2 regions of the Marinagarivorans sp. genome follow, and region 2 is predicted to be linked to the other one. Evidence: predicted binding sites of a transcription regulator. Region 2 holds the regulator's gene; the other holds the start of a gene.
The links. Region 2 encodes LexA, which represses DNA repair genes until DNA is damaged. Its sites were predicted from a motif close to ACTGTNTNTANANACAGT; they were not measured.

Region 1 (11,929 bases), on a different contig from region 2:
GAAGAGACTCCGTTTTTTCTCAATGCTGTTTATATGCAGGGTTGGGCGCTTTTCAAGCAAGATAGATATCATCAATCACTTGTACCGTTTGGCCTTGTAATGGATAAGGTATTGCCGCCAGGTGTTGCCACTAGTGACTTGAGCGACTCACAAAAAAGTTTGCTTGCGGATACTTTGAAAGTAATGGGGTTTTCGTTCTCTTACCTGGATGGGCCCGACACTATTGCTGAGTTTGCGGATACTCAAGGCGAGCGGGAATACCAGCATCTTATCTATCGCCAGTTAGGTGATTTGTATCTTGATAAAAAGCGTTATCGGGATGCGGCCAATACTTATTCTGCTTTCGTTAGCCGTTACCCCGAAAGCCAGTTTAGTCCAGAGCTTGCCGTTAAAACTATTGACGTTTATTTAAAGGGTAATTTCCCGAAAGACGTACTGCCAGCCAAAGAGGCTTACATTCAAGGCTTTGGTTTAACTTCGGCTTATTGGCAAAACAGATCACCAGAGCTACGCAGTACTTATTCAGATACTTTAGAAACCTATTTGGATGAGGTGTCTAGTTATTATCACGCTGAGGCACAGGCTTTGGTCGCCGCGAATAAAAAGTATAAAGCCGGTGCGTTGAAAAAAGCTCCTGAAGCTGCAGAACCTTATTTTGTTAAGGCTGCCGGTTTTTATGGTGAAATATTAAAAACGTTCCCCGAAAACAAGCGCAAGTCTGAGTTAACTTTCTTGATGGCTGAAGCATTAAATGATGCGGGTAATCTGCCTGAAGCGGTCGCATCTTATGAGCAAGTCGCTTACGGTTTTCTTGATGAGCAGCGAGGGGCAACGGCAGGCTATGCTGCAATCTTAGCTTTAGACTTTATGCTGCAGCAGTATGAAGGCACCGCGCAAGAAAACAACGATGCTTTAATCGCACTGCAAACGCACCGTATTAATAGTGCGATTAGTTTTGCCGATTATTATCCTGCAGATGAGCGTGCCGTTGCTGTTTTAACGAATGCGGCTGAAAGATTGTATCGCGAAGGCAATAAAGAGCAGGCTATTGTGGTCGCTACGCGTTTAACAACGTGGCAGCCTGTGCAGTCTTTGGCTTTACAAAAAACAGCGTGGTTGGTGTTGGCGCATAGTCAATTCGAATTGGAACAGTACGAGCCTGCAGAAGAAGCTTATCGTCACCTCTTAACGATTGTTGCGCAAACGGATAAAGATCGTGTGCAAGTCTTAGATCGAATTGCAGCTAGTATGTATAAGCGTGCCGAGAAAGAAATTGCTGTGGGTGCGAAGTCGCAAGGGGTTAATCGCTTACTTAGTATTGCCCTAATTGCGCCGTTAACCGAGCTTGCACTTAATGGTCAGTATGATGCAGCCAATTATTTAATTGAAATGAAAGAGTGGACACGTGCCGAGCGTGTGCTCATCGATTTTCAGCAGCGCTTTCCCGCTAATAAGTTAGTTAAAACAATCCCGCCTAAACTCGCTGTTATTTATCAAGAAACACAGCAGTGGGATAAAGCGGCAGAGCAATTGGTGATTATGTCTGGTAGTGATGCCGACCCCGATACCCGAAGAAGCGCGCTGTACCTTTCCGCAGAATTGTATCAAAAGTCGGGTAATAGTCCGTTGGCCGAAAAAACCTACGAAGATTATATAAAACGTTATCCAGCTCCTTTTGATCTTGCTTTAGAGGCTCGCGTTCAATTAATGACTATGGCTGAAAAACGAGGGTCAATACGAACGCAAGAGCGTTGGATGCAAGAATTGATTCGAGTGGACGCCAAGGCGGGCTCAAGCCGCAATGCACGTTCAACCTATCTTGCCGCTCAAGGCGCGAGCTATTTTGCCGGCAAAGATTTACAAGCTTTTGAAGCGATTCAGTTGCGGGCGCCGATCAAAAAGACCCTTAAAGCTAAGCGCAAGGCCATGGATAATACCCTCAAAAGTTATAAGGCTGTAATTGATTATGGCGTTGCGGAGTTTGCGACTGAGGCGAATCACCGTATTGGTGAGGTTTACGCGAACCTTTATCAAGAGCTACTTAACTCTGAGCGCCCTAAAGGGTTGGATGAGTTGACGATGGAGCAGTACGAAATCATGCTGGAAGAGCAGGCGTACCCATTCAAAGGAAAAGCCGTTGATATGCTAGTGATTAATGCCGAGCGTTCATGGGATGGTTTTTATGATAAGTGGGTTAAACAAAGCTTTGACGCACTAGAAAAATTACTGCCTGCGCGCTATGGCAAAAAAGAAACTATTGTCGAGGTAAGCAAAGGTGTCCATTAAAAAACCTAGCAGCTTGCCTCTCCAAAAGGGTTACAGAGCATTTTTTATCCTGTGCCTTGCAGTAGTTATGGCTATAACTACTGGTTGTGCAACTAACGGTGGTGGTTCGCGTGCCGAGCCTGAAGCTGATATTGTTTACGAGCCTGGTGAGACTGCGCCGCTTGTATTGCTGCCAAATCCATATGATCAGCAAAAAGTAAAAGTTTCTGCCGGTGTAAAAGCTGCCTTTGTTCAAGGCGTGGTTTTAATGGAGTCAGAAAATTGGCCGCAAGCCGAACTGCACTTTGATGGATTGACTCAATCGAATCCGCAGTTATCTGGTCCGTGGGTCAACCTGGGTATTTCGCTTTGGCGTCAAGAGCAATACGATGCGGCAGGGCAAGCTTTTGATAAAGCGATTAATGCCAACGCGTTAAATATTGAAGCTTACAACGCTTATGGCGTAATGGCGCGCGAGCAAGGTCAGTTCACGCAAGCTGAAGAGCTCTACAAAAAGGCGATTGCCGTCTGGCCGCATAGTGCTGTAGTGCATCGTAATCTCGGTGTGCTTTACGACATGTATATGGGGCGTTTTAACGATGCGCTTGCGCACTTTGAAATGAGCGCCCGAATAATGGGCGAGCCCGATAAGCAATTAAAAGGCTGGATTGTTGATATAAAGCGGCGCCAAGCGAAAGCTGCACGCGAACAGGCAAAGCTACAGTCTAATAATGCACAAGCAGGAGGGGCACAATGAGAGCCTTTTTATCCTTGAACTCTGCACTGGCTGCCCTTTTTTTCGGGCTAAGCTTTAATGTTGTTGCCGATGATGTGGTCAGTATCAGCACAACGGTGAAAGGCAACCAAGAGCACCCGAGTGTGACTTACATTATTCCTTGGCGACAAGCTTCAGATGAAAATGCTTTAACAATGCCATTTACTACGCGCACACGACTAGGTGATGTTTTTGATCATGTCGAGCGTGTAGAACATGAACGCGAAGTAACTTACCTTGTGCAAATGCGAGCTGCACCGGTAGCTTACGATATTGATGATAACGCTACAGAATAAGTTTTCCATTTCCCTTTTTATTAATTATTTTTAAGAACAACGCACGGCGGAGAGAATAAAATGTTAGATACTGCGATTGGCTTTTTTCAAAATGGTGGGCCTTTCATGTACCCCATTGGTTTGGTGTTGGTGGTTGGTTTGGCTGTTGCCATTGAACGCTGGATTTTTTTAACCGTAGCTAAGGGCTCAAATCGTCGAGCATTCGACCGAATATTGCCTTTGCTTCGCAAAAAAGATTATAACGGCGTTGTCGAAATTGCTCGTAGCTCTCAGGCGCCTGTAGGTCGAATTATTGCTTCTGGTCTGGCGCGTATGCAGCAGACCCCACGTCGTGAAGAGATTGAGTATGCGATGGAGGAGGGTGTAATGGAGGCTGTGCCCCGCCTAGAGAAGCGTACGGCGTATATTGCCACGCTCGCAAATATCGCAACCCTACTGGGCTTATTGGGAACAATTATGGGCCTAATCGCAGCATTTACCGCGGTTGCAGAAGCAGATCCCTCTGAAAAAGCAACGCTGCTCTCACAGAGTATTTCTGTAGCGATGAACACAACTGCTTTTGGTTTGATGGCGGCTATTCCACTCTTGCTTTTGCACACATCTATTCAGAATAAAACTAACGAAATTATCGATAGTTTAGAGATGGCAGGTGTGAAATGCTTGAATATATTATCGACAAGCGCACTTTCAGGTGCGGCTAAACCACAACCGGCCGCCGCTTCACCTGGCGCTCCTAAAAGCCCTGCTCGATAATTAGGCTGCAATAAAATATGAGAATCAGACGTAGAGCAAAAGAGGATGCCGATCTCGACATTACCTCTTTTATGAATCTGATGATCATTCTCGTGCCCGTTTTGTTAATGAGTATGGTGTTTTCACACATTACTGTACTGGATTTAAAACTGCCGGATTTAGCGCCCAATAGCGCCAATGATGATCCGCAGCAAAATGAAGCACTAGAGGTGGTCATTCACTCGAATAAACTGGTTGTTAATTATCCTGCAGGGGCACCGTTAAAAACTGTCCCACATAAGGACGGTGAGCACGACTTTAAAATGTTGTCGACCGTCTTACAGGAAATTAAGCGGCAGTTAGCTGAAAAAGGTAAAGAGAAACGCGATATCTTCATCCTTTCGCAGAAGGATACGGATTACCAGACTATCGTAACAACGATGGATACCGTTCGCTCCTATGAGGCTGTTGTCGTTGCTTCGGTTGTTGATGCAGAACTTTTTCCAGAGATCTCTCTCGGTGATGCACCTATTGTGCAGCCTATTGAGGAGCGCCCCTATGATGCCATGCCGGATGCGGAGGTGATGCAATGAAGCAATCCTTACGCGCACGCAGAATGGCCCGTTTACATCGACGACATAAAGGGCAGCCAAAGTTAAATCTTGTATCGTTAATGGATATTTTTACGATTCTTGTATTTTTCTTATTGGTGAACTCATCTGATGTGGAAGTACTGCAGAGTAATAAAGCCATAAAACTACCCGATTCAGTCGCCGAGAAAAAACCAGATAACACATTGGTTGTAATGGTTAGCGCCGAAGAAATTATTATTTCTGGCCGATCCATCGTTAATGTGAAGTCGGTGTTGGCTGAAGAGGGCGATGAAATTAAAGCCCTGAAAAAAGAATTGGAATATTTGGCGACACGTAAGCCTTACACCAATGATAGTGAGGCAAAAAAAGGGCGTGACGTAACAATTATGGGGGACAATTCGATCCCGTATACGTTGTTAAAGCGGATTATGACGACGTGTGCGCAAACTGATTATCGGAACATATCATTAGCTGTGAGTAAGATTTCTAACGCTACTGATGCAGGGGAGGCTCCATGAGTAATGCAAAACTCATATTAGCGCCAAACCTGGTTTTACCTTGGTCCAGCGAGCTAGAAGATAACAAGCGCTACTGGAAGATATTTTTTGGCCTGTTTATTCCTTTTGTTATCTTGGGTTACCTTGTTACTCAAGTACACTTGCCGGAAAAAACACGGGAAGAGCGCGCTAAATTACCGCCTCAATTGGCGCGTGTTGTTTTGGAAAAAAAGGAGCTGCCTAAACCGCCTCCGCCCAAACCTAAGCCCAAGCCTGAGCCCAAAAAAGAAGAACCTAAAAAGGAAGAGCCAAAGCCCAAGAAAGAAGAGCCGAAGCCTAAGCCAAAAAAGGAAGAGCCTAAGCCGAAAAAAGACCCTGATCCAATAAAGCTGAAAAAAGCTAAAGAAGTGGCTAAACAGAGTGGGGTTCTCGCTTTTGCTGATGATCTTAGTGCAATGCGAGATACACTTGATGTTAGCGATGTTAGAACACAGCAAGTTACGCGTGCTCAAGGCAAGGCGGCAGCGGTTAATCGCAACTTAATTAATAGCGGCGCTCAAACAATGAGTGGTGGTGTTAATACAGCGGCATTAAGTACCGACACTGGCGGGGCCGCGCTTTCTGGCCGTGAAACTACAGCCGTAGATAGTAAGTTGACTGAAGTGAGTGCCGCGGCGGCTGAAGAGCGCACTACCGATGCTGAAGCAATTAAAGGTACCCGTAGTAAAGTGGCGATGTCGCAAACCATTGATGCCAATAAAGCGAGTATTTTTGGCTTGTACCAGCGCGCTCTCGATGAAGATCCAACCCTTGAGGGTAAGGTGGTTTTCGAGTTAGTTATTGAGCCTGCAGGTAATGTATCCAGCGTTAAGATTGTTTCTAGCGATTTAGGTGATAAAAAGTTAGAGCGAAAACTTATGGCGCGCTTGCGCGGTATTAATTTTGGTGCCGACGATGTTCTGAAAACGACTTTAAGGCATACCTTTAATTTCTTACCCTATTAGTCGTTTTGTCGTTCAAAAACCCGCAGGAGTAATCTTGGCGGGTTTTTTTATAACTGTAAAATGTGGATGTTATGCTCAAGCCAATAGTTGATATTGTTAATGCCTGTGATTTTCCATCAATGATCCCTGCTGTTGCACAATGGCATCACCAAGAGTGGGCGCATTTGAATCCAGGGCAAACACTATCAGTTCGCATTGAAAAAATGGCGTCTTATCTCGACGCTTCAGTGTTATCCCCCGATAGCTTTTCGCCAACGTTATTTATTGCTTTAAATGCCGAAGGTGAACCTGTTGGAACAGCCGCGCTGGATCTGCACGATATGGATTGTCAGCCAATATTATCGCCCTGGCTTGCCAGTGTGTATGTGTTGCCAGAAATGCGAAGGCGGGGTATTGCTTCAGCGTTGGTTGCGCATGCTGTTAATTGTGCAGTTAGTGAGATGGGCGTTGATCAGATGTACTTGTTTACCCCCAATCAAAGAGTCTTTTATGAAGGGCTAGGTTGGTCGCAACTTCAGCACTTGTTGTACTACGGTGATGAAGTTGATTTGATGCTCTACCAGCGTGATTCTAGTGCGCAGTAATTTTTTCTTGTCCGCAGCGACCACAGCGGTATTGTGTTACTAGCTTCCCCTGTTTTACGTCAAACTTTTTTTCTGTCACGATTTTCCATTGATGAAAACCATTTTTGCACAGGGTTTTACCTTTATGCTTTTCGCTGAGTTTAGGGCGTTTAAACGCTAAAACATTACTCATTTGTTAGAAATAGCTTGTCTGTTTTTGCCGCCAGAATGGCATCGGTAAAGTGCATGTTATTAATTTTGTGTGTCCACCACTGTACTGTCACCTTGCCCCATTCAATAATTAAGCAGGGGTGGTGATTGTGTGTGTTGGCAAGCGCGCCTACTTTGTTGGCAAAAATCAGTGCTGCGCTGAAATTTGAAAATACGTAAGTGCGAACTAGCGTAGGTTGGGGTTGTTGGTGAGCTTCCCAGTTGGGCAGTTCGTGCAGTGCCTTGGTAAGTTCTTCGCCAATAAGAGCTGTAGCCCCGACTTGGCACGCTTGGCATTGTTGGTCAGCGAGCTTGTTCATTTAATTGTCCGTCGTGTTAGTTGCCTCGTTTTACTTTTGACGCTACAAAAATAAAGCGGGGCGGCTAAAGCTGTTTCTTATTTAATATCGAGAACCTGCTCGGCAATTTTAGCCTGCCAGATCTTGGGTCCAGTTTTATGTGCGGAATCACCTGTACTGTCGACTGCGACTGTCACCGGCATGTCTTTGACTTCGAATTCATAAATCGCTTCCATGCCTAAATCTTCAAAGCCGACGACTTTAGAGTGCGTAATGGCCTTTGATACTAAGTAGGCGGCCCCACCGACAGCCATTAAGTAAACAGCTTTATTGTCTTTAATAGCCTCTATCGCCGAATCGCCGCGCTCTGCTTTACCTACCATACCTAATAGGCCGGCCTTTTCGATAACGGTACGGGTAAATTTATCCATTCGTGTGGCGGTTGTTGGTCCTGCGGGTCCAACAACTTCTTCGCGCACTGGGTCGACGGGCCCTACGTAATAGATAAAGCGGCCTTTTAGGTCGACGGGTAATTCTTCGCCTTTATTAATCATGTCGACCATGCGTTTATGTGCTGCATCGCGACCCGTCAGGAGTTTGCCATTGAGTAATACGGTTTCACCGCTTTTCCATGTTTGTACTTCTTCTGGCGTTACTGTATCTAAGTTAACACGGCGAACAGTGTCGCCAATTTCCCAGCTTATTTCGGGCCAATCTTCGAGGGACGGTGGTGTCTGGCTGGCGGGACCGCTGCCGTCGAGTACAAAATGGGTGTGCCTTGTCGCAGCGCAATTGGGAATAATGGCTACGGCTTTATTGGCCGCATGGCTAGGGAAGTCTTTAACTTTAATGTCCAAAACGGTTGTTAGTCCGCCTAGCCCCTGTGCTCCAATACCGAGTTGATTGACCTTGTCGTAAAGTTCTATACGTAGCTCTTCTGCGCGTGACTGCGCACCTTTATCAATTAGTGCCTGAATATTAATAGGCTCTAGCAATGCTTCTTTGGCTAATAGCATCGCTTTTTCGGCTGTGCCACCAATGCCTATGCCGAGCATGCCCGGAGGGCACCAGCCCGCGCCCATCAATGGTACGGTTTTTAGTACCCAATCTACGACGGAGTCTGAAGGGTTTAGCATGGCAAATTTTGTTTTAGCTTCCGAGCCGCCCCCTTTAGCCGCCACATGAATATCAATAGTATTACCGGGCACAATTTTGTAATGAATGATTGCTGGGGTATTGTCGCCAGTATTTTTTCTGGCGCCATCCGGGTCGGCTAAAATACTAGCGCGCAAGACATTATCGGGATGCTGGTAAGCTTCGCGAACACCTTGGTTTAACATGTCTTCTAGCGCCATATCGCCATCAATGCTTACATTCATGCCCACTTCAACAAAGATAGTCACGATGCCCGTATCTTGGCAAATGGGGCGGTGACCTTGGGCGCACATACGTGAGTTGATTAATATTTGTGCGATGGCGTCTTTCGCTGCTTGGCTCTCTTCTTTTTTGTAAGCCGCATGCATGGCGTCGATAAAATCTTTAGGGTGGTAGTAAGAGATATATTGCAGTGCATCGGCCACGCTGGCGATGATGTCATTTTGCTTAATCACTGTACGCATGTTTCGTCTCGTCTGGCTGAGTATGGGCGTTTAAGCGTTAATTCTACACATTCAATGGTGGGTTCTAAAGGCGCTTATCGCATAAATATCATGGACGTTCAGCGGTTTATGACAATTGTATTTCGTGGTGGATTGGATAAGCATTTACGAGATCGGCTTGACCTATGACGTAGGAGTTGGCACAGTGCAACTTTACTGTGATTACATACAGGTTTTTGATGGCGCTTATTCTTGGGATTGATCCCGGTTCACGTAAAACGGGTTATGGCATTATTAATTACCTCAATGGTAAGCCTTCCTATGTGAGTAGCGGGGTGATTCGCATCTCAGCTGAGTTGACTTTACCTGAGCGTCTTAAGGTGATTTTTGAGGGTGTCGTTGAAATTATTGAGCGTTACCAGCCTCAGGAGTTTGCTATTGAGCAGGTTTTTATGGCTTCCAACGCAAGTTCGGCCTTGAAGTTGGGGCAGGCTCGCGGAGCTGCAATTGTGGCGGCTTGTTACCACAACTTACCGGTTTCGGAATATGAGGCACGAAAGGTCAAGCAAGCGATTGTCGGTACCGGTGCAGCAGATAAAACACAGGTGCAGCATATGATTAAATCATTATTGAAGTTGGAAGGTTCACCGCAGGAAGATGCCGCGGATGCTTTAGCTGTAGCATTGTGCCACGCAAATACACAGCATTATTTGGTGCGCACTGCTGGCGCGCGTCAATTTCGTAGAGGTCGATTAGTATGATAGGGCGCTTGAAGGGGGAGATTCTAGAAAAACAACCCCCGATGATTTTGCTTGATGTTATGGGCGTGGGCTACGAAGTACTGGCCCCGATGAGTACATTTTATAATTTGCCGGAATCGGGTGTGGCGGTATTGCATACGCATTTGTCCATAAACGAAAATGCCCACCAGCTCTTTGGCTTTGCAAGCCAGCAGGAGCGTAGTTTATTTCGCCAGCTTATTAAGGTGAGCGGTGTGGGGCCTAAAATGGCACTTGCCGTTTTATCCAGCATGGATCCAAACGATGTTGTGGCGGCTATCTTAAACGACAATGTTGCCGCTTTAACTAAAGTACCTGGCGTCGGTAAAAAAACGGCCGAGCGTCTAGTTATTGAAATGCGTGATCGCGTCAAAGATTGGCAGTTACCTGGTGAGGCAACTCATTACGGTTCTGCAGGATCTACCAACAGCGATATATTAGCTGAAGCCGAAAGTGCGATGATTGCACTGGGTTATAAGCCGGCAGAAGCGACCAAAGCAATTGCGCGCGTACTCAAAACAAATGAAGTGACGCGTAGCGAAGAATTGATTCGTCTTGCTTTGCGCAGTATGTTACCGGGCTAAAATAAGCCCCTTAAATATACGGGTTGCGATTATGTGGCAATGAAGCCGCGCCTTTACTCATTAAGAAACCACGCCTTGCATGATAGAACCTGACAACCTTAAACCTGCAGCACAAGAGCGCATTATTCAGCCTTCCGTTCAAGGTAAAGAAGAGCAAGTTGATCGCGCTATTCGCCCGAAAATGCTGGCTGATTATATTGGCCAGCCCCATGTCCGTGAGCAGATGGAAATATTCATCGGTGCGGCTAAAGGCCGCGCCGAAGCGTTAGACCACTGTTTGATTTTTGGCCCGCCGGGGCTTGGTAAGACTACGTTGGCGAATATTATTGCTAACGAAATGGGTGTTTCGCTAAAAAGTACATCCGGCCCTGTGTTGGAGAAGGCTGGTGACTTAGCAGCGATAATGACCAATTTAGATGCCGGTGACGTTCTGTTTATTGATGAAATCCATCGTCTAAGCCCAATGATTGAGGAAGTGCTGTACCCGGCGATGGAAGACTACCAATTAGATATCATGATTGGCGAGGGGCCGGCAGCACGCTCCATCAAACTTGATCTACCTCCATTTACGTTGATCGGCGCCACGACGCGGGCGGGTTTGTTAACCTCGCCATTACGAGATCGCTTCGGCATTGTTCAGCGTTTAGAATTTTACAACTTGGCAGATCTCACGCATATCGTCACTCGCTCGGCAAGTTTGATGGGGGTTGGTATTGAGGGTTTGGGCGCCGAGGAAATTGCACGTCGCGCGCGTGGTACGCCACGTATCGCCAATCGGTTGTTACGCCGGGTGCGTGATTATGCCGAAGTAAAAGCTGATGGTGTTGTGACTGAAGAAGTGGCTGATAAAGCGCTCAATATGTTGAATGTTGATGCTTTAGGTTTTGATCATATGGATCGTAGGTTATTAATAGCCCTGGTTGATAAATTTGGCGGTGGTCCTGTAGGTGTCGATAGCTTAGCTGCCGCTATTAGTGAGGAAAGAGACACCATTGAAGATGTCTTGGAGCCTTATTTAATTCAACAAGGTTTTCTTATGCGTACACCGCGGGGGCGAGTAGCCACGCAAAAAGTGTACGATCATTTTGGATTGACGCCCCCGGCCAGTATGGCGCAAGATACTTAGGTGGCCTAAATCGGGCACAGCAATATTCGTGGAATCTTTCATGACTCTTGCGTTCATAGTGGGACAATCTATAGTGCTCACTTAGTTTGCATTACACAATCCATCTCGCTAGCTACTGGGTAACGAAATTTTTTATGACTCCAACCGAACCCCTTTCTATTTTTGACTTAGTGGCCGATGCCGGCCCTGTGGTCATGTTGGTCATGTTTGTGCTGTTCGCTGCTTCGGTAGCTTCATGGGTGATGATTATTCAGCGCTTTATCTATCACTCTAAGGCAAGTACTAGTTTCTCGCGGTTCGAAAAAAGTTTTTGGTCCGGAGGTGACTTGGCTCAGCTCTACCGACAAGGTAATAGCCAAAATGCTCAAGGTATTGAAGCCATTTTTCGCGCAGGTTTTAAAGAGTTCTCACGTTTAAGTCAGCAAAAGAACTCGGCTGCCGTCATGGAGGGCACGCAACGGGCAATGCGAGTTGCGTTAATGCGAGAGCAGGAAAAGCTCGAGCTTCATTTACCATTTTTAGCCAGTGTGGCATCTGTTAGCCCCTATATTGGTCTGTTTGGTACCGTTTGGGGGATTCTCAACTCGTTTCGCGGTTTGGCGAACCAG
Region 2 (11,929 bases):
GTAGATAAAGGTCGCGTTGTCAAAGGCGTTCAGTTTGTTGATATACGCGATGCTGGTGATCCCGTTGAAATCGCTAAAAAGTACAATCAACAAGGTGCCGACGAAATCACCTTTCTGGATATCACAGCTTCGCACGAAGCCCGAGACACAACAATCCATACGGTTGAAGCGATTGCCTCTGAGGTTTTTATTCCGTTAACGGTTGGTGGTGGCATTCGAACTGTTGCAGATATTCGCAATATGTTGAATGCAGGCGCCGATAAGGTTGGCATTAACTCAGCGGCTGTTTTTAATCCTGATTTTGTTCAAGAAGCTGCCGACAAATTTGGCTCGCAATGTATCGTTGTTGCGATTGATGCAAAAAAAGTGAGTGCTGAAGGTGAGGTTCCTCGATGGGAGATTTTTACCCATGGTGGACGAAAACCAACGGGGATAGATGCTGTCGCTTGGGGTGTTAAGATGGTCGAGCTAGGCGCTGGTGAGATTTTGTTAACGAGCATGGATAACGATGGGGTTAAACAGGGCTTTGATCTTGGCGTGACGCGAGCGATTAGCGATGCGGTAGCTGTGCCAGTCATCGCCAGTGGAGGTGTTGGTAATCTTCAGCACTTGGTAGATGGTGTCGAGCTCGGTGGTGCGGATGCAGTTCTGGCTGCGAGTATCTTTCACTTTGGTGAGTATACCGTGCCGCAGGCGAAGGCCTATATGGCTGAACGTGGTATTGAAATTCGGTTTTAGCTTTGGTGCTTTTTGAGTTTTACTTAATCCCTTGAAGCAAAAAACTCCGCTTTTCCATCCTTGAATGGCGAACAAGAATGAAGCAGCGGAGGGTCGAGGAGGAGCTTGGTTGTGATACTTTCTGGCGTTTATTGCGGTCGAATGATTAAGGCGCTGCTATCGCCTGTATGCGCCGCATTTTCTAGCCAGGGAAATAGTTTACTGCTGATACCCTGGCAGTGCGCAACCACAGTGTGGCTGGTGCCTGCATTCAAAGCATCTTGCATTAGTTGAGGTATGTCGGCTTCTCTCTTTGGGTGTAGGATTCTAAGGCCCATTACGTCAAAGTTAAACTGCGCTAGCGCTTCCCGGCTTATCAGCATTGGGCATATCCACGTTAACCATCGGCCTCCGTTGCTATCCGCTTTATGCTGATGGCTTAGGTGAGCAAGCATGGCGAAGGTTAGGTCGCCTTGAGGATTGTTGCCGGCCAATATGATCTCGCTAACCTTAGAGGTTCTTGTTGCTGCGCGATCTTGTGGGTGACCTCTGCCGTTAAGGGGCGATTCGTCAGTTTGTTTCAAAGAGAGAGCTTGCATGGTTTATCCTCGGCGAATTACGCCAACGCTAATGCCTTCGATGGCAAAATTGCTATCGCGCAAATCAACTTCAATAACATCGAAATCTTCATTTTCAGGGAAAAGCTGTACTATTGCCCGGTTGCCCTCGCGACGATAACGTTTCACCGTGACTTCATCCTCAACACGAGCAACAACAATATCGTTGTTTTTAGCGGTTTTAGCTTCACGAACGGCAAGAAGATCGCCATCCAAAATGCCAGCATCTTTCATGCTCATGCCATGTACCTCTAATAGATAGTCGGCAGAAGGATGGAAGAAGTTTTGAGGGATGGGCAGATAATCTTCTATATGCTCGGTCGCTAGAATAGGGTTTCCAGCGGCAACGCGGCCTACTAGAGGGATTCCCCGGGCTGCTTCTGGCAGGCGAATACCGCGTGAAGCCCCTTCTATGATCTCGATGGCGCCTTTGCGTGCAAGCGCTTTAATGTGTTCTTCTGCAGCATTAGCTGACTTGAAGCCCAGTATTTTCGCAAGCTCTACGCGGGTGGGCGGGCAGCCGGTGTCTTCCATATGCGACTTGATCACATCAAAGACTTGCTGTTGTCTGGCGGTAAGTTTGGACATGTTGCCTCCAAGGGTTAAAAGTACTGGTTGGCTGTACAGTATGTAATTATAAGCAGTATTGAACTTTGTGCAAGCGCCTTTTAAGTGAACCGAGTTAAATTGTTGATATTAGTTGATCGTTGCGGTTTGCGCGGTTTAGTGGCCGTAAGGCTTTGGAATTTGTGATGTCAATGCTGCTATAATCGCGACTTTTGGCTACGGATAACTACTTTTATCATGATTTTCAAAAGCAAGATGTGCAGGTCCTTCGCGCAAGCGGTCTTACTGGCGGGCGTATCGCAGTTTGCGGTCGCGCGTGACATCATCATTCCAAAGCCACCACAGGTTGCGGCCAAAGCGTACATTCTTATTGATGCGCAAACTGGACATGTTCTTATTGAAGAGCAGGCCGATTTCCAGTTGCCCCCCGCAAGCCTTACCAAAATCATGACAAGCTATATTGTCTCGGAGGAGGTTGCGCGCGGCGATTTAAGTGAACAAGATAAGGTATACGTCACCGATGATGCTTGGCGCCGTGGCGGCACCTCAAGCGGTGGTTCTACAATGTTCTTAAAGCCACGCTCTGAGGTTGAGGTTATTGATCTATTGCGCGGCGTTATTATTCAGTCTGGTAACGATGCTTCCATTGCATTAGCTCAACATATCGCAGGAAGTGAGGGCGCTTTTGCGGATGTGATGAATCAAACGGCTACCTTGCTTGGTATGCAAAATACACATTTTAAAAATGCGACGGGTTGGCCTGCCGAAGGCCATTTAACGACGGCGCGCGATTTAGCCCTGCTTGCGCAAGCAACTATCTATGATCATCCAGATCACTACGACCTTTATGCCGAGCAAAGCTTTACCTATAACGGCATTAAACAAGATAACCGCAATAGCTTGCTGTTTCGAGATAGTAGTGTTGATGGCTTGAAAACTGGCCATACAGATGCTGCAGGATATTGTTTAGTTGCGACGGCTGAAAAAGAAGGCATGCGCTTGGTTTCTGTGGTACTAGGTACTCGGTCAAAAGAAGCCCGTGCGGTGGAGTCGCAAAAATTGCTGTCTTATGGTTTTCGGTATTTCTCAACGCATACTGCTATTAAAGGACAGCAGGCGCTACTTGATGAGAGAATATGGCAGGGCTTAAACAAGCAGGTTTCTTTGGGTGTATTGGATGATGTTACCTTAACGATTCCAAGGGGCGCAGGCGATAACTTAGAGCTCGTCACCACTGTGGATCACACAATTAAAGCGCCAGTTGCTGTGGGGCAGGCATTGGGTACTTTAGCGATCATCTACGACGGTGAAACGCTGTATGAAGGCAACTTGGTTGCGCTATATGCGGTTGAGCAGGCAGGTTTTTTTGCTCGCTTGTGGGATAGTTTTATGTTGTTTATTGATGGGCTATTGTCATGAGTGAGCAAGCGCCCGATCGCCCCCTAATTGAATTCCCTTGTCCTGATTATCCTATTAAAATCATCGGTACAGCATTTGAGGGTTATGAAGCCGCTGTTCTTGAGGTTGTTGCCCGGCATGCTGAATTGTCGGCGGCGCCTGCGCCTGTTAATCCTAGTCGCAATGGTCGCTTTGTCTCTCTTACGGTGCTTATTGTGGCCACCGGAGAGCCGCAGTTAAAAGCGATGCATGAAGAGCTGAAGGGTTTAAGTTACATTAAAATGGTTATGTGAATAATGGCTGATACTACGCCGTTATTGCTCACGCCAATTGTTATAAAAGATTTGGGTACTGCGCCTTATGAGGATGTTTGGAGGGCGATGCAGTCTTTTACTGATTCGCGTGCGCATGAAGATCCCAAGCAACCCATCTTGGATGAGTTGTGGATTGTTGAGCATCAGCCCGTTTATACGCAGGGGCAGGCAGGCAAGGCCGAGCATATTATTGGTGAAACATTGGTCCCAGTGGTGCAAACCGATAGAGGCGGCCAGGTCACTTACCATGGCCCTGGCCAGCTTGTCTTCTACCCATTGCTCAACTTGCGCCGCAAAAATATGGGCGTTCGCGAGCTGGTGACCCATATTGAAAATAGTGTTATTGCTTTCTTGGCAACCTATGGTGTAAATGCTGCAGCCCGTGCAGACGCACCTGGTGTTTATATTGGCGATCAGAAGGTGGCATCTCTCGGTCTGCGCGTTCGCAGGGGCTGTAGCTTTCATGGCGTAGGCATAAACATAGCTATGGATTTAACGCCCTTCGATGCGATTAATCCGTGCGGCTATTCAATGCTTAAGATGACGCAGCTGGCTGATCATATTGATGAAATGCCAGCAAATTTCGTACAGGGCGCAAAGGCGCGCTACGTAGAATGCTTATTAAAAGAGCTAAAATGCACACTAGCTAAAGAAAAGGACTAGTGCGTATTCGCCAGCGGCTTTGTTGGCTGTTGGAATTTTGAGGTAACTATGACCGAACATTTTGACCCCGTAAAACGTACTCGGCGTATCGCGCAGGGTGAAAAATTGCGTGATGCTGATAAAGTCGAACGCATTCCCGTGAAGGTAATTGCTTCTGATGCGCCTTTGCGCAAGCCTGACTGGATTCGTGTACGCATTCCCGCTTCGCAGGAAGTTCAGCGCATCAAGTCATTGTTGCGCAAGAGTAATCTTTCTACTGTTTGCGAAGAAGCTAACTGCCCTAACTTGAGTGAGTGCTTCAGCGGCGGCACTGCAACCTTCATGATCATGGGTGACATTTGCACTAGGCGCTGCCCGTTTTGCGATGTGGGTCATGGTAAGCCGAATGCGCTTGATGCTGCCGAGCCCAAAAAATTAGCTGCTGCTATAGCTGACATGGGTTTGAAGTATGTTGTCATCACCTCGGTTGATCGCGACGACTTACGTGATGGCGGTGCCGACCATTTTGCTACTTGCATACGAGAGGCGCGCTTGCTTTCGCCGAACCTACAGGTAGAAATATTAACGCCTGATTTTCGGGGGCGAATGGATATCGCGTTAGAAATATTAGCGGCCGAGCCACCTGATGTTTTCAATCACAACCTCGAAACGGTTCCGCGTTTGTATCGTGAGGCCCGACCTGGCGCTAATTATCAATGGTCTCTACAGTTACTGCAAAAATATAAAGCATTAAAGCCTGATGTTATGACCAAATCTGGTTTGATGGTTGGTTTGGGTGAAACAAAAGAAGAAATCATGGAAGTGCTCAAAACTATGCGCGAGCACGATATTGATATGCTCACCATTGGGCAGTACTTGGCGCCCTCTAAAGAGCATTTACCCGTTCAGCGCTATGTGGAGCCTAGTGAGTTTGATGAATATGCGGCTTACGCTAAAGAGTTGGGCTTTAAGCGCGCTGCTTGCGGACCATTAGTGCGGTCCTCTTATCATGCCGATAAGCAGGCGCACGGAGAAGAGGTAAAATAGTTGTCTGCGCATGATTGGGGTGGAATCTGTTTTGATTTAAGAGATCAACCATCGCTTATCGATACACTACTGCTCTGGTTGCACGCCGAATGGCTTAAGCAAAGAAAAGGCTCAATGGAGAACCCTGCTGAAGCCTATGCAAAACGCCGTTTACAGCTGCGGGAGCACTTAGGTGATGAGGCTGTACCCATGACGTTGATCGCTAAAGAGTGCGCTGCGATTAAAGCACCGCCATTGGGGTGCATTAGCTTGACTCGCTTGAGTAGTCGAAATCCTCGTTTTGCCAATGGCTTGTGGGTAAGCAACCTTTTTGTCACACCTACTGCTCGTGGTCGAGGTGTTGGCGAGTCTTTGTTAAAAAGCGCTGAGCAGGCGGCGATGGGCCTGGGCGAGAAGGAGCTGTATCTTTATACCGACATCTCGCGCGGATATTACACTGGCAAGGGGTGGCAGGAGTGCTTGATGCCTAAGTCGAACTCTACGGCTCCGACTGTTACGGTCTTCAAGAAGGCTATCTCGGGTGCTGATCTTAGTTCGAAATACTAAGGGGAGAGGAAGCAATATTTCATGCGTTAATACTTGATGTCGACTTCCTACCTTCGATGCTCAAAGCGTTACATGCCGCGTCATGCGCCTCGATATCTTTGCCTTATTGGATAAACTATCTATTGCCTAGCCCCTAATCGCGATTTGCTGCGGCAAATAATTGAGACAAAAGCCCAAATCTGGTAATCTGCCGCCCCATCCATACGGGTGTCTTCAAGGGTGTTTGTTGGAGCTGGTGGGACTTCAATAGCGATAGGTTCAAACCTAATCGATTGGTTGTCGTTTGCTCTGTTCGCAACGCAATACTCATCATTTGATGGGGTTGATCCTCTGAATTCGAATATCCGTTAATTTTAACGTTTAGAATGCCTCTAAACGATTGACTTTCACAAGGCGTCAAATGACACGATTTGTTTTTGTTACTGGTGGCGTGGTTTCGTCATTGGGTAAAGGTATTGCGTCTGCATCTTTGGCTGCAGTGCTTGAAGCGCGCGGTTTTAAAGTTACTATTTTAAAGCTAGACCCCTATATCAATGTTGATCCAGGAACGATGAGCCCGTTTCAGCATGGTGAAGTTTTTGTGACAGAGGATGGCGCAGAAACCGATCTCGACTTGGGTCACTACGAGCGTTTTATTCGCTCGAATATGTCGAGAAAGAATAACTTTACGACGGGGCGTGTTTACGAAACCGTTTTGCGTAAAGAGCGCCGAGGTGACTATCTTGGCGGCACTGTTCAGGTTATTCCTCACATTACTGATGAAATTAAGCGCCGCATTCTTGAAGGCGGTAATGGTTATGATGTGGCCATGGTTGAAATTGGCGGCACTGTCGGCGATATTGAGTCGCAACCTTTCCTTGAGGCCGTTCGTCAGTTATCGAATGAGCTAGGTGGCGAGCGCAGTGCGTTAATGCACTTAACCTTAGTGCCTTATATTGCAACAGCCGGTGAAACTAAAACAAAGCCTACACAGCACTCCGTAAAAGAGCTTCGCTCGATTGGCTTGCAGCCTGATGTCTTGTTGTGCCGCTCTGAATCACTGATTGATGATGACTCACTGAATAAAATATCCTCTTTCACTAGTGTAGAGCGACGCGCAGTCGTTCCATTGCCAGATGTTGAAACTATTTATTCGATCCCGCACCATTTACAAAATTATCATCTGGATCAAATCCTGTTAGATAAGTTTAAATTAACCGCCGAGCCTGCGGACTTATCTGAATGGGATTGGGTTGCTGAGCGCAAGCTTAATCCAGAAAAAGAAGTCACCATTGCTATGGTTGGCAAATATATGGAATTGCTGGATGCTTACAAATCGCTGAATGAGTCAATCAGCCATGCGGGCATTCATACCAAAACTAAAGTCAATATTCGCCACATTAACGCTGAAGACGTGGAAGAGCAGGGCATTGGTTTACTGGATGGCGTTGATGCCATCTTGGTACCTGGTGGCTTTGGTCAGCGTGGTTTGGAGGGTAAGTTGATGTCGGTCCGGCATGCGCGTGAAAACAAAATCCCATACCTTGGGATTTGTTTAGGCATGCAGACGGCTGTTATTGAATTTGCACGAAATGTTGTTGGCTGGACTGATGCGAATAGTACCGAGTTCGACACCAAAACAGCGCACCCTGTCATTGGCTTAATCACCGAATGGATCACCTCAGAAGGTGACGTAGAAACACGTGATGAAGCCAGTGATTTGGGCGGCACCATGCGCCTCGGCGCACAAGAGTGTCGCTTAGAAAAGGGCAGTAAAGTGCACGAAATCTATGGTGAAGATGTGATTGTAGAGCGCCATCGTCATCGCTATGAGGTCAATAATCATTTTATTGATCAATTGCGAAAGGCCGGCTTGAAAATTGGTGGCTGGTCTGCCGACGATGCATTGGTTGAGGTTGTAGAAATCCCAGATCACCCTTGGTTTGTGGCTTGCAAATTTCACCCCGAGTTCACCTCAACGCCGCGCGACGGCCACCCGCTCTTCACTGGCTATGTGAATGCTGCCATTGCCTATAGCGAGGCTAAAAAATGAGCAAGGTCATTAATGTAAAAAACATCGCTGTTGCGAATGATCTGCCGTTTGTTTTGTTTGGCGGCATGAATGTTTTAGAGTCTCGTGATTTGGCACTTAAAACGGCCGAAGCTTATGTAGAAGTGACGCAAAAACTGGGTATCCCTTATGTTTTTAAAGCGTCTTTTGATAAGGCAAACCGGTCTTCGGTTCACTCTTATCGTGGCCCTGGGATGGACGAAGGTTTAAAGATTTTTCAGGAGATTAAAGAGACCTTTAATGTTCCTGTGATTACTGATGTTCATACTCCAGAGCAGGCTGCGCCAGTTGCAGAAGTTTGTGATGTTATTCAGCTTCCAGCATTTCTGGCCCGCCAAACTGACTTAGTTGCCGCAATGGCTAAGACGAATGCTGTCATTAATGTTAAGAAACCTCAGTTTCTTAGTGCCGGGCAGATGACGAATATCGTTGAAAAATTTGCCGAATGCGGTAACGATAAAATCATTTTGTGTGAGCGTGGAAGCTGCATGGGTTACGACAACTTGGTCGTCGACATGCTGGGTTTTCGCACGATGAAAGATAGTTGCGGGCAAGCACCGATCATTTTCGATGTTACGCATTCTTTGCAATGCCGCGACCCATTTGGCGCTGCTTCAAGCGGCCGACGCAGCCAAACGGCAGAGCTGGCCCGTGCGGGTATGGCAGTAGGTTTGGCGGGGTTGTTTTTAGAGGCGCACCCCGATCCCGACAATGCAAAGTGCGACGGTCCTAGTGCATTACCTCTCAACTTGCTTGAGCCATTTCTAGCACAAATAAAAGCGGTTGATGATTTGATTAAATCATTGCCTGCGCTTGATATTCAGTAATCAATACACTTCCTTAGTGGCTGCAGCTTGTTGCGGCCACTATTTAATTCTAAACAATATTATGTTTTACCCACAACTAACGGAGACGGACTCTAATGAGTAAGATTGTCGACATCAAAGGTTTTGAAGTTATGGATTCACGCGGTAACCCAACGGTTATGGCTGAAGTTATTTTGGAATCGGGTGCAATGGGATCTGCATGTGCACCATCTGGCGCATCAACGGGATCACGCGAAGCGCTAGAGTTACGCGATGGTGATAAAAGCCGTTACTTGGGTAAAGGTGTTTTAAAAGCAGTTGCTAACATTAATGACACTATCAAGCCGTTGTTGATTGGTAAAGATGCTAGCGCTCAGCGCGAACTTGACCAAATAATGTTGGACGCCGATGGTACTGAGAATAAAGCGACCTTAGGTGCCAATGCAATATTGGCTGTATCTTTAGCGGCTGCAAAAGCTGCTTCTGTTGCGAAGGGTGTTCCTTTGTACGCTCACATTGCCGATTTGAATGGTACGCCGGGCCAGTACACTATGCCCGTTCCAATGATGAACATTGTTAATGGCGGTGAGCACGCTGATAACAATGTTGATATTCAAGAATTTATGGTTCAGCCTGTTGCGGCGCCAACTTTTGCTGAAGCCTTACGTGTTGGTGCAGAAATTTTCCACGCACTGAAAAAAGTTTTATCAGGCCGTGGTTTGAATACTGCAGTTGGTGATGAAGGTGGCTTTGCGCCCAACTTGCCTTCTAATGAAGGTGCCTTGGAAGCAATTGCTGAAGCTGTTGCAAATGCCGGTTACGAGCTGGGTAAAGATGTTACTTTAGCCTTGGATTGCGCGTCTTCTGAGTTTTACAAAGATGGCATTTACGACATGGCTGGTGAAGGCAAGAAATTCACTGCCCCTGAATTTGCTGATTACCTAAAAGGCCTTACTGAAAAATTCCCTATTTTGTCTATCGAAGACGGCATGGATGAAAGCGATTGGGCGGGCTGGGCTGATCTTACCGTTAAAACCGGTGAGAAAACGCAATTGGTTGGAGACGATTTGTTTGTTACCAATACCAAAATCTTGAAAGAAGGCATCGATAAGAAAATCGCGAACTCTATTTTGATTAAATTTAATCAAATTGGAACGTTAAGCGAAACTTTGGACGCCATCACAATGGCCAAAGATGCCGGCTACACTGCTGTTATCTCTCACCGCTCGGGCGAAACTGAAGATACTTTCATTGCCGATTTGGCCGTTGCTACTGCAGCGGGTCAAATTAAAACAGGTTCTTTGTCTCGTTCTGACCGTGTTGCTAAATACAACCGTTTGTTACGTATTGAGGCTGAGCTTGGCGAAAAAGCACCTTACCGTGGCTTGGCCGAATTTAAGCAAGTTTAGGCGTTTTTTTCGCTGGTCTAAATGGGCTGGTGTTAAGGTTCTGCTCAAAGGGTCGCAATGCGGCCCTTTTGTTTATTTGATGCTTTTTTTTTGCTATCTTTGAATCATGAATAAACTTTTATGTGTTTTAGTATTAATGTTGCTTGCTAGCCAGTACCGACTTTGGGTTGGCGATGGCAGTTTGGCCCATTTGGTCTTGTTAAAGCGAGAGATGGCAAAGCAGCAAGCTGAAGTTGACATACTTGCTGACCGCAATCGTGTTTTGCTGGCAGAAGTCTTGGCGTTAAAGCATGGCTCTAAAATGATTGAAGAAAAAGCAAGAACTCAACTTGGGATGATTAAAGAAGGTGAAACCTTCTTTATGTTTGCTGATTAATCTCCTTCCTATAAAGACTCTATAAATGCCCATCTCAAATAATACAGATCGTTGTTGGTCGGTTGTGCCTGCAGCTGGCATTGGTTCGCGCATGCAGGCTGTAATGCCAAAGCAGTACTTAACGCTAAATAATAAAGCGGTTATTGAACTGACATTAGATAAGCTTTTGCATTTAACTGATATAGCGGGCGTAGTCGTATGCCTAGCGAGTGATGACAATCGCTTCGATAAATTGGCAGTAGCGAAGCATCCACGAATATTTAAAGCTGTTGGTGGTCCTGAGCGCGCCGACTCAGTGTTAAATGGTTTGCGATACCTGCAGACTTTACCTGCTTGTCGTGATTCTGACTGGGTGATGGTTCACGATGCTGCCAGGCCCTGCGTAAGTCATCCTTCGTTAGCGCGTTTATTTGGCCATTGTCGTAAGACCGGCGTAGGAGCAATACTGGCATCCCGCGTTGCTGACACATTAAAACGACAGCTGCCTGGCTCGACCTCTGTGAGTGAAACTGTGTCCCGTGAAGGCTTGTGGCAGGCCCACACGCCACAGTGCTTTCGCTTGGGCGAGTTATGCGCTGCATTAGAAGCTGCAGCGGTGAGCGGCATCCAGATTACTGATGAGGCAAGCGCGATTGAGTCTGTTGGTGGCGCTGTTGATTTGATCGAAGATTCTCGTAGTAATATTAAAATTACACGGCCAGAAGATTTGGCGCTTGCAGGATTTATTTTAAGCCAAGAAACATTGAATTGGTGAGCATTAGGCTCTGGAGAAAGTAATGTCTTACGGTTTTCGTATAGGGCAGGGCGTTGATGTACACGCTTTTGGTGAAGGTGATTTTGTTGTGTTGGGTGGCGTACAAATTGCGCACACGCATGGATTAATTGCTCATTCAGATGGCGATGTTTTACTGCACGCTGTTTGTGATGGGTTGTTGGGGGCTGCTGGACTTGGTGATATTGGTCGGCACTTCCCAGACACTGACGAAGCTTATAAAGGCATAGATAGTCGCGAGCTATTACGTAGCGTTTACCAGCGGATATCAGCTTTCGGTTATCGTGTTGGAAATGTTGATTGCACAATTGTTGCTCAGTCGCCAAAAATGGCGCCGCATATCGATACCATTAACAATAATATTGCCGCAGATTTGGCCTGCGAGCCTAGTCAGGTAAATACCAAGGCAACCACCACTGAAAAGTTAGGTTTTAATGGCCGCAAAGAAGGTATAACGGCATTGTGTGTGGTGCTATTGGTGAAAGAGGATTTACAGTGAAGTTAATTTACAGTCATCAGAATGCAATTTTAGTCGAAAATGCTAAAAGCTTGCTGGTTAGCGAGGGCGTGGAGGTGAAGTTAAGAAATGAGCATCTCGCTGGGGGCGCTGGCGATTTAGCGCCAATGGATTGCTGGTTAGAACTTTGGGTTGTAAATGAAAAAGATTA

Region 1: a site for LexA is predicted at 9,048-9,065, ahead of ruvC (crossover junction endodeoxyribonuclease RuvC). Genes of this name have one in related genera too.

Annotation. Positions count from the first base shown of each region.
Region 1 covers NZ_CEXWTU010000004.1:23,250-35,178, forward strand. Annotated here, with positions in the region: gene AC3A8L_RS01035 (tetratricopeptide repeat protein) at 1-2,286, shown strand, start outside; gene AC3A8L_RS01040 (tetratricopeptide repeat protein) at 2,354-3,022, shown strand; gene AC3A8L_RS01045 (hypothetical protein) at 3,019-3,336, shown strand; gene AC3A8L_RS01050 (MotA/TolQ/ExbB proton channel family protein) at 3,397-4,089, shown strand; gene AC3A8L_RS01055 (ExbD/TolR family protein) at 4,107-4,661, shown strand; gene AC3A8L_RS01060 (ExbD/TolR family protein) at 4,658-5,179, shown strand; gene AC3A8L_RS01065 (AgmX/PglI C-terminal domain-containing protein) at 5,176-6,162, shown strand; gene AC3A8L_RS01070 (GNAT family N-acetyltransferase) at 6,234-6,746, shown strand; gene AC3A8L_RS01075 (hypothetical protein) at 6,733-6,918, opposite strand; gene AC3A8L_RS01080 (4a-hydroxytetrahydrobiopterin dehydratase) at 6,911-7,255, opposite strand; gene AC3A8L_RS01085 (fumarate hydratase) at 7,333-8,853, opposite strand; gene ruvC (crossover junction endodeoxyribonuclease RuvC) at 9,072-9,593, shown strand; gene ruvA (Holliday junction branch migration protein RuvA) at 9,590-10,195, shown strand; gene ruvB (Holliday junction branch migration DNA helicase RuvB) at 10,275-11,321, shown strand; gene tolQ (protein TolQ) at 11,456-11,929, shown strand, end outside.
Region 2 covers NZ_CEXWTU010000036.1:10,568-22,496, reverse strand. Annotated here, with positions in the region: gene hisF (imidazole glycerol phosphate synthase subunit HisF) at 1-738, shown strand, start outside; gene AC3A8L_RS06485 (hypothetical protein) at 867-1,316, opposite strand; gene lexA (transcriptional repressor LexA) at 1,320-1,922, opposite strand; gene AC3A8L_RS06475 (D-alanyl-D-alanine carboxypeptidase family protein) at 2,157-3,320, shown strand; gene AC3A8L_RS06470 (YbeD family protein) at 3,317-3,592, shown strand; gene lipB (lipoyl(octanoyl) transferase LipB) at 3,596-4,276, shown strand; gene lipA (lipoyl synthase) at 4,325-5,302, shown strand; gene AC3A8L_RS06455 (GNAT family N-acetyltransferase) at 5,303-5,848, shown strand; gene pyrG (CTP synthase) at 6,249-7,880, shown strand; gene kdsA (3-deoxy-8-phosphooctulonate synthase) at 7,877-8,725, shown strand; gene eno (phosphopyruvate hydratase) at 8,821-10,113, shown strand; gene AC3A8L_RS06435 (FtsB family cell division protein) at 10,220-10,489, shown strand; gene ispD (2-C-methyl-D-erythritol 4-phosphate cytidylyltransferase) at 10,515-11,243, shown strand; gene ispF (2-C-methyl-D-erythritol 2,4-cyclodiphosphate synthase) at 11,266-11,760, shown strand; gene AC3A8L_RS06420 (putative signal transducing protein) at 11,757-11,929, shown strand, end outside.